Methylomagnum ishizawai: one gene and its partner. Each later gene encodes a partner of the first gene's protein in a complex. Links are inferred from orthologs where the notes say so. Each region holds a gene or a part of one and is shown on either strand. Other genes may lie near its edges. The genes, in order: K5658_RS09180 and K5658_RS18395.

Evidence for each region.
Region 2: the proteins of K5658_RS09180 (region 1) and K5658_RS18395 are in contact, whole or in part, in a solved structure (PDB 1A0O), measured with the Escherichia coli proteins. The link is inferred for Methylomagnum ishizawai from one-to-one orthologs.

What each region holds. Positions count from the first base shown.
Region 1 is NZ_AP019783.1:2,013,345-2,016,443, reverse strand. Bases 158-2,938 are described here. They hold K5658_RS09180 (chemotaxis response regulator CheY), read right to left. Parts: upstream 1,845-2,938; coding sequence 1,470-1,844; downstream 158-1,469. Other genes in these bases: K5658_RS09170 (MinD/ParA family protein), read right to left, coding at 2,830-2,938; K5658_RS09175 (RNA polymerase sigma factor FliA), read right to left, coding at 2,054-2,833; K5658_RS09185 (protein phosphatase CheZ), read right to left, coding at 703-1,455; K5658_RS09190 (chemotaxis protein CheA), read right to left, coding at 158-690. Also shown: more of K5658_RS09190, read right to left, coding at 1-157; more of K5658_RS09170, read right to left, coding at 2,939-3,099. UniProt on the Escherichia coli protein: Involved in the transmission of sensory signals from the chemoreceptors to the flagellar motors.
Region 2 is NZ_AP019783.1:4,084,962-4,088,221, forward strand. What follows is about bases 58-2,999. They hold K5658_RS18395 (chemotaxis protein CheA), read right to left. Parts: upstream 2,558-2,999; coding sequence 557-2,557; downstream 58-556. Other genes in these bases: K5658_RS18390 (chemotaxis protein CheW), read right to left, coding at 58-553; K5658_RS18400 (response regulator), read right to left, coding at 2,590-2,955. Outside these bases: K5658_RS18385 (methyl-accepting chemotaxis protein), read right to left, coding at 1-1; more of K5658_RS18390, read right to left, coding at 23-57. UniProt on the Escherichia coli protein: Involved in the transmission of sensory signals from the chemoreceptors to the flagellar motors. CheA is autophosphorylated; it can transfer its phosphate group to either CheB or CheY.

The DNA of each region.
Region 1 (3,099 bases):
CGCCGGGCCGGACCGCTTCGCCCCCCCATGCAGCTGATCCAACAACCGCTCGAATTCCTCCTCGGTGATTTCGTCGGGTTCGGCCTGGGTCTGGGCCGGTGCGGGTTCCACCGGTTCGGCGGCGGGAACCTCGCCCACGATGCCGGGTTCCAGCATGGCGAACAAATCGGCTTCCACCACATTGCTGGGCTTGGGCATGGAGGCGACCGGAAGGGCCGCCACGGGTTCGGGTGTTTGTACCCGAGCGGCAACGGCTGGCGCGGGCGGCGATGACGGGGCTGGCGCGGGTTCGGGCGCGGCCTGCGGTTGCAGCAAACGCGACAGCCGGTCCAGCAAATCGGGATCGACCGGCTCCGGGTCCTTGCCGTTGCGGATGTATTTGAAGATGGAATTGACCACGTCGAGGACTTCGAGGATCACATCCATCAAAACCGCATCGACCCGCCGCTCGCCCTGGCGCAAGGCGTTGAACACATCCTCGGCGCGGTGGCACACCCCGACCAGGACGCCCAGGTTCAAGAAACCGGCCCCGCCCTTGATGGTATGGAAACCCCGGAAAATGGCGTTGAGCAAATCGTAGTCGTCGGGCGTGTTTTCCAGCTCGACCAATTGCCCGTTGAGCTTTTCCAATATCTCCCCGGCTTCCACCAGGAAATCCTGGACGATTTCGTCGTCGAGATCGATGGCCATGGCCGCTTTCCCTTAAAACCCCAGGCTGGACAACAAACCGTCCACATCGTCCTGGCTATGCACCGCGTTGGCATCGACCCCCGGCACGCAAGGACCCAAGGCGGGAACGGCGGGTTCCGGTGCGTCGCCTTCCGCGCGATAGCGGCGGCTGGACAAGCGCACCATGTCCACCAAATTGGATTCCAACTCCTGAACCAACTGGATCACCCGACGGATGATCTGCCCGGTGAGGTCTTGGAAACCCTGGGCCATCAAGACTTCGCCCAACAAGGTTTGCATGGCCACCAATTGCTGCCCGGACTGCGCGAGATGCTCGGCCAGGTCCAGGCTGAGCTGCTTGAATTCCTCGAACGGCATTTCCCGCTGGCGGAAGCGCTGCCATTGGCCGCCCAGTTCGCCGGCCTGGCCCGCCAGGGCTTCGGCCATGGGCAGCAGGGTTTCCACCGCGTTGAGGGTGGTGTTGGCCGCCTGTTCGGTCATGGCGATGACATAGTTGAGGCGCTCCTTGGCGTCGGGGATTTCGCGCTCGGTCAGATGGGCGAGTTTGTCGTCCACCGCGAAGCTGGCGAGGGTGTCGTGTAGTTGACGGGTCAGGCGTCCCACTTCCTGGAACAAGGTCATTTCGCGGACCCGGCCTATGTCGTCGAGGATTTGGTCGGCCTCGATCTGGTCGCCCCGCTCCAAGGCGGAGACCAGGGCCAGCGCCTGGGCGATACGCGGGTCGGCGTCGGCGGGAAGCGGAGCGGCGTTCTTTTTCTTGGCCATGGGCTAACTTCCGTTCAAGCGTCTAGGCGCTCGAAGATTTTTTCGATCTTTTCCTGGAGGGTGGCGGCGGTGAAAGGCTTGATGACATAGCCGTTCACCCCGGCCTTGGCGGCTTCGATGATCTGCTCGCGCTTGGCTTCCGCCGTCACCATCAGCACCGGGATATGCATGAGGTTGGGCTCGGCCCGGACCATGCGCAGCAAATCCAGGCCGTTCATGCCGGGCATGTTCCAATCGGTGATGAGGAAATCGATGCCGCCGCCCAGGAGCTTGGGCCAGGCGGACTGCCCGTCGTCGGCTTCCACGGTATTGTTGAAGCCGAGTTCGCGCAGGAGGTTCTTGATGATCCTGCGCATAGTGGAAAAATCGTCCACGATCAGGATTCTCATATTCTTATTCAAGGTCTTTCACCTCGGTCTGACGGTTCGGGCCGACGCTTCCCGCCCCGGCGGGGGCGGCCTGGGGCCTGGGAGCTTGTCTCTGGGTGGGCATCGGTCGGGATGGCGTTGTGGATTCGATCTATGCCAATGAGGCTAGCACACAATTGGGAGGCTTGATGCGGGAGGTGGGAGGCCGGAGCCTTGAGACCGGAGACCCCTCAAGCCCCCAACCGCCGCCCCCTGGCCTCGCGCCGCTTCACAGGCATCCGCTCGGCGTCCAGCCAGCCCTGCATCCGCGCCCGCAGGCGCAACATGGCCTGGCCCTGGATTTGGCACACGCGGGACTCGCTCACGCCCAACACCTCGCCGATCTCCTTGAGGTTCAGTTCTTCCTCGTAGTACAGCGACACCACCATACGCTCCCGCTCGGGCAAGCCGGAAATGGCATCGGCCAAGGCTTCGGCGAAACCGGCCCGCACCAAACCCTCGGGTGGCGAAGCGGCGGGATCGGCGCATTCCTCCAAGGCGCCATCGCCCGATTCGGTCAATTCCTCGATGCTGAACACCCGGCAGCTTTGCGCGTCGCGCAGGATATCGTGGTAGTTGTCCATCGAGAGACCCAATTGCTCGGCGACCTCGGCGTCGCGGGCATCGCGCCCGGTGCGGGCCTCGATCAGCCGGATGGCCTCGGCCACCTCGCGGGCCTTGCGATGCACCGAACGCGGGGTCCAGTCGTAGCGCCGCAGTTCGTCCAACATCGCGCCCCGGATGCGGATGCCCGCATAGGTCTCGAAGGTCGCGCCCTGCCCGGCGTCGTACTGGCGGGCGGCTTCCAAGAGCCCCACCATCCCGGCCTGGATCATGTCCTCGACCTGCACCGAGGGCGGCAGGCGGCTCATCAGGTGGTAGGCGATGCGCTTGACCAGGAAGGCGTTCTGCGCCACCAACGCATCGGTGCCGGGCGATTGCACCTGGGCGTACAAAGCTATTCCGTTCATACCGTTGCCGTATTGCTATAGCGGATCATGCGCTCGACGAAGAATTCCAAACCGCCGCCGCCGCGCTGGCTGATCGGCAGGGCGTCGGTGCGCAGGGCCGTGGCCCGGAAGGCCTGGGCGGATTTGCTATTGGGATAGGCCAGGACCACCGGATTCTGTTTCTGCACCGCCCGGCGCAGATATTCGTCCTGGGGAATGGCCCCCAGGAAATGCAGGGCCACGTCCAGATAGCGGTCGGTCACTTTGCACAGCTTGCTGAACAGGGC
Region 2 (3,260 bases), 2.1 Mb from region 1 along the record:
TGGGTTTACCCCTCCTCGGAGGCTAGTGATGGGCCGAGAGTTCGGCCTGGGCCTGGGCCTGGGTCAGGACGGGCCGCTCTTCCAGGCGCAACAGCTTGTCCACATCGAGCAAGGCCACCATGCGGCCATCGAGGGAAGCGATGCCCTTGACGAATTCGGCCCCGACGCCACCGCCGAAATCCGGCGCGGGCTGTACCGCGTCCCGCGGCAGATCGACCACATCGGCCACGGCGTCCACCACCACGCCCATGATCTTGTCGCCCCGCTCCTGCTGGGTTTGCAGGATCACCACCACCGTGGTGGGCGTGTAGACCGGCTGCCCGACCTCGAAGCGTTGCCTGAGGTCCAGGATCGGCACGATGGCCCCCCGCAGGTTGATGACGCCTTTTTCATAGCCCGGCGCGTTGGGAATCCGCGAGACCGGCTCCCAGCCCCGGATTTCCCGGACCCTCAGGATATCCACCGCGTATTCCTCCGCGCCCAGCACGAAGGTGAGATGTTGCGGGCCGCCGACCGGCCGGCCCTGCGCCTGTGCGTGTGCCTGTTCGTCCATCGTTCAATGCCTCGTTTGCACGGGACGCTCCTGCCGGGCCAGCCGCACCAGCCCCGGAATGTCCAGGATCAAAGCCACCGAACCATCGCCCAGGATGGTCGCGCCGGAAATACCCTCGACCCGCCGGTAGTTCTCCTCCAGCGATTTGATGACGACCTGTTGCTGGCTCAGCACGTTGTCCACGAACAGGCCGCATTTCAAGCCCTGACCCTCCACCACCATCAACAGCCCGTCGGTCAGCTTGACGGCGTGGCCGCCCTCGACCCCGAACACTTCGTGCAGGCGGATGATGGGCAGGTATTCGCCGCGCAGGCGGAAGGTCTCGCCCTTGCCGGTGAAGGTGTTGAGCTTGTCCTCGGTGAGGCTGATCGATTCGATGATGGACACCAGGGGCGCGATATAGATTTCCTTGCCCACGGCCACGGTCTGCCCGTCCAGGATGGCCAGGGTCAAGGGCAGGTGGATGGAGAAGGTGGACCCCCGGCCAGGCTGGGTCTTGAGTTCGATGCGCCCGCCCAGGGCTTCGATATTGCGCCGCACCACGTCCATGCCCACCCCGCGCCCGGACACCTCGGTCACTTGCTCCGCCGTGGAAAAGCCCGGATGGAAGATCAAATCGTAGAGCTGGGCGGGCGGCGGATGGGCGTGGGGTTCCAACAGGCCGCGCTCCACCGCCTTGGCGAAAATCCGGGGCGCGTCCAGGCCGCGCCCGTCGTCGGACACTTCGATGACGATATTGCCGCCGCGGTGGTAGGCGTTGAGCAGGATCAGGCCGGTATCGGATTTGCCCGCCACCACGCGCTCGTGGGGGGATTCGATGCCGTGGTCCAGGCAGTTGCGCACCAGGTGCATGAGCGGGTCGGCGATCTGCTCGATCACGGTCTTGTCCAGTTCGGTCTGTTCGCCCATCAGCCGGAGTTCGACGCGCTTCCCGAGCTTGCCGCTGATATCGTGGACCAGCCGCGGCATCCGGCTGAACACGAAGCTGATCGGCAACATGCGGATATTCATCACGCTCTCTTGCAGGGCGCGGGTATGGCGTTCGAGTTGGGCCAGGCCGCTTTGCAACTGCTCCAGCCGGTCCATGGTGAAGGTTTCGCCCAGGAGGCCCAGCATGGATTGGGTGATGACCAATTCGCCGCAGAGGTTGATCAATTGGTCGATCTTGGCGGTATCCACCCGGATCGAACCGCCGCCGACGTTTTTGGTGCCGGTCTCGGCGGTCGCGGGCGGCGGGACCGATGCGGGTTGGACCGCCGCGGCCGGCGCGGCTTCCGGCGGCACCGGCACCGCCGCCAGCGCCGCCAATTCCGCCAAGGGCCGCACCGCCAAATCGCAGTGGTCCTCGACCCAGGCGAAGGCTTCGTCGATATCGGCGCGGGCCACCTTGCCATATAGCTTGAGTTCCCAGGCGAGATAGCAGTCCTCGATATCCAGTTCGTCGGCGCTGGGCAGGAACCCCAGTTCGGCGTCGACTTCCAGACGCCCCAACCCGGCCAGTTCGCGGAAAATCCGGACCGGATCGTTGCCGCTGCGGAACAGGTCGCGGTGCGGGCTGAAAACGATCTGCCAACCCTCGTCCCGGTCGATGGCCGGGGCCGTCGCGCCCACCGCACCGTCCGCCAGCAACCGCTCCAAGGCCGCTTGGTGGATCGCCACCGCCGCCCGGTCCACGGGCCGGCCGGACTGGCTGGCCCCCAGCATATCGCGCAGGCAGTCCACCGCCCCCAAGAGCGCCTCGACCGCCTGGGCGGTCACGGGCCGCCGCCCTTCGCGCATCTCGTCCAGCAAGGTTTCCAAGTGATGGGCGAAATCCGCCACTGCGGTGAAGCCAAAAGTGGCGCTGCCGCCCTTCATGGAATGGGCCGCCCGGAAGATGGCGTTGATCGCCTCGGGATCGGCGCCGCCGGTTCCGAGGCCCAGCAGGCCACTCTCCATGATCGCCAGTCCTTCGAGGCTTTCCTCGAAAAAGACCTGATGAAACTGAGCCAAGTCGATGGCCATGGGGGATACTCCGGAAGGGCGTCGGCGTGGGCCTAGCCCAACACCTTGCCGACGGTTTTGAGGAGCTGGTCGGGATTGAAGGGCTTGACGATCCAGCCGGTCGCCCCGGCCGCCTTGCCCGCCTGTTTCTTGGCGTCGCCGGATTCGGTGGTCAGCATCAGGATCGGGGTGAACTTATAATCCGGCATCGCCCGCAATTCCCGGATCAGCGCGATGCCGTCCTTGTTGGGCATGTTGAGGTCGGTGATCACCAAATCCACCTTGCGGGACTTGGCCTTGCCCAGCGCCTCGACGCCGTCGCTGGCCTCGACCACCTCGTAGCCCGCGCCCTTGAGCGTGAAAACCACCATCTGCCGCATCGAGGCCGAATCATCCACAGTCAGTATGCTCCGCATAATCTTTACACTCTTGATTGGGGTCTGTGGCGCGGCATAGGACGGGCCCGGCACCGCGCCGGGAATTCATAGGACAAGCGCGGGATCGCAGACCCGCGCGACCTCCCCTATCCGGCCTCCGGCAACCGGATACCCGCAGCCCCGCGCCCACGGTGGACTGTCGGCCCGAAGCCCAAGCCGTATCGCAACTGCTACGTTATGGAAGGTCACGGGTTAGAGTGTAGTCGATGCCGATCCTTTTTGAAGAAGCGCGGCCCCGGCCACGCCAAGCCCAGGAATGACACCGGGACCGGGGAAAACGGCTTGCC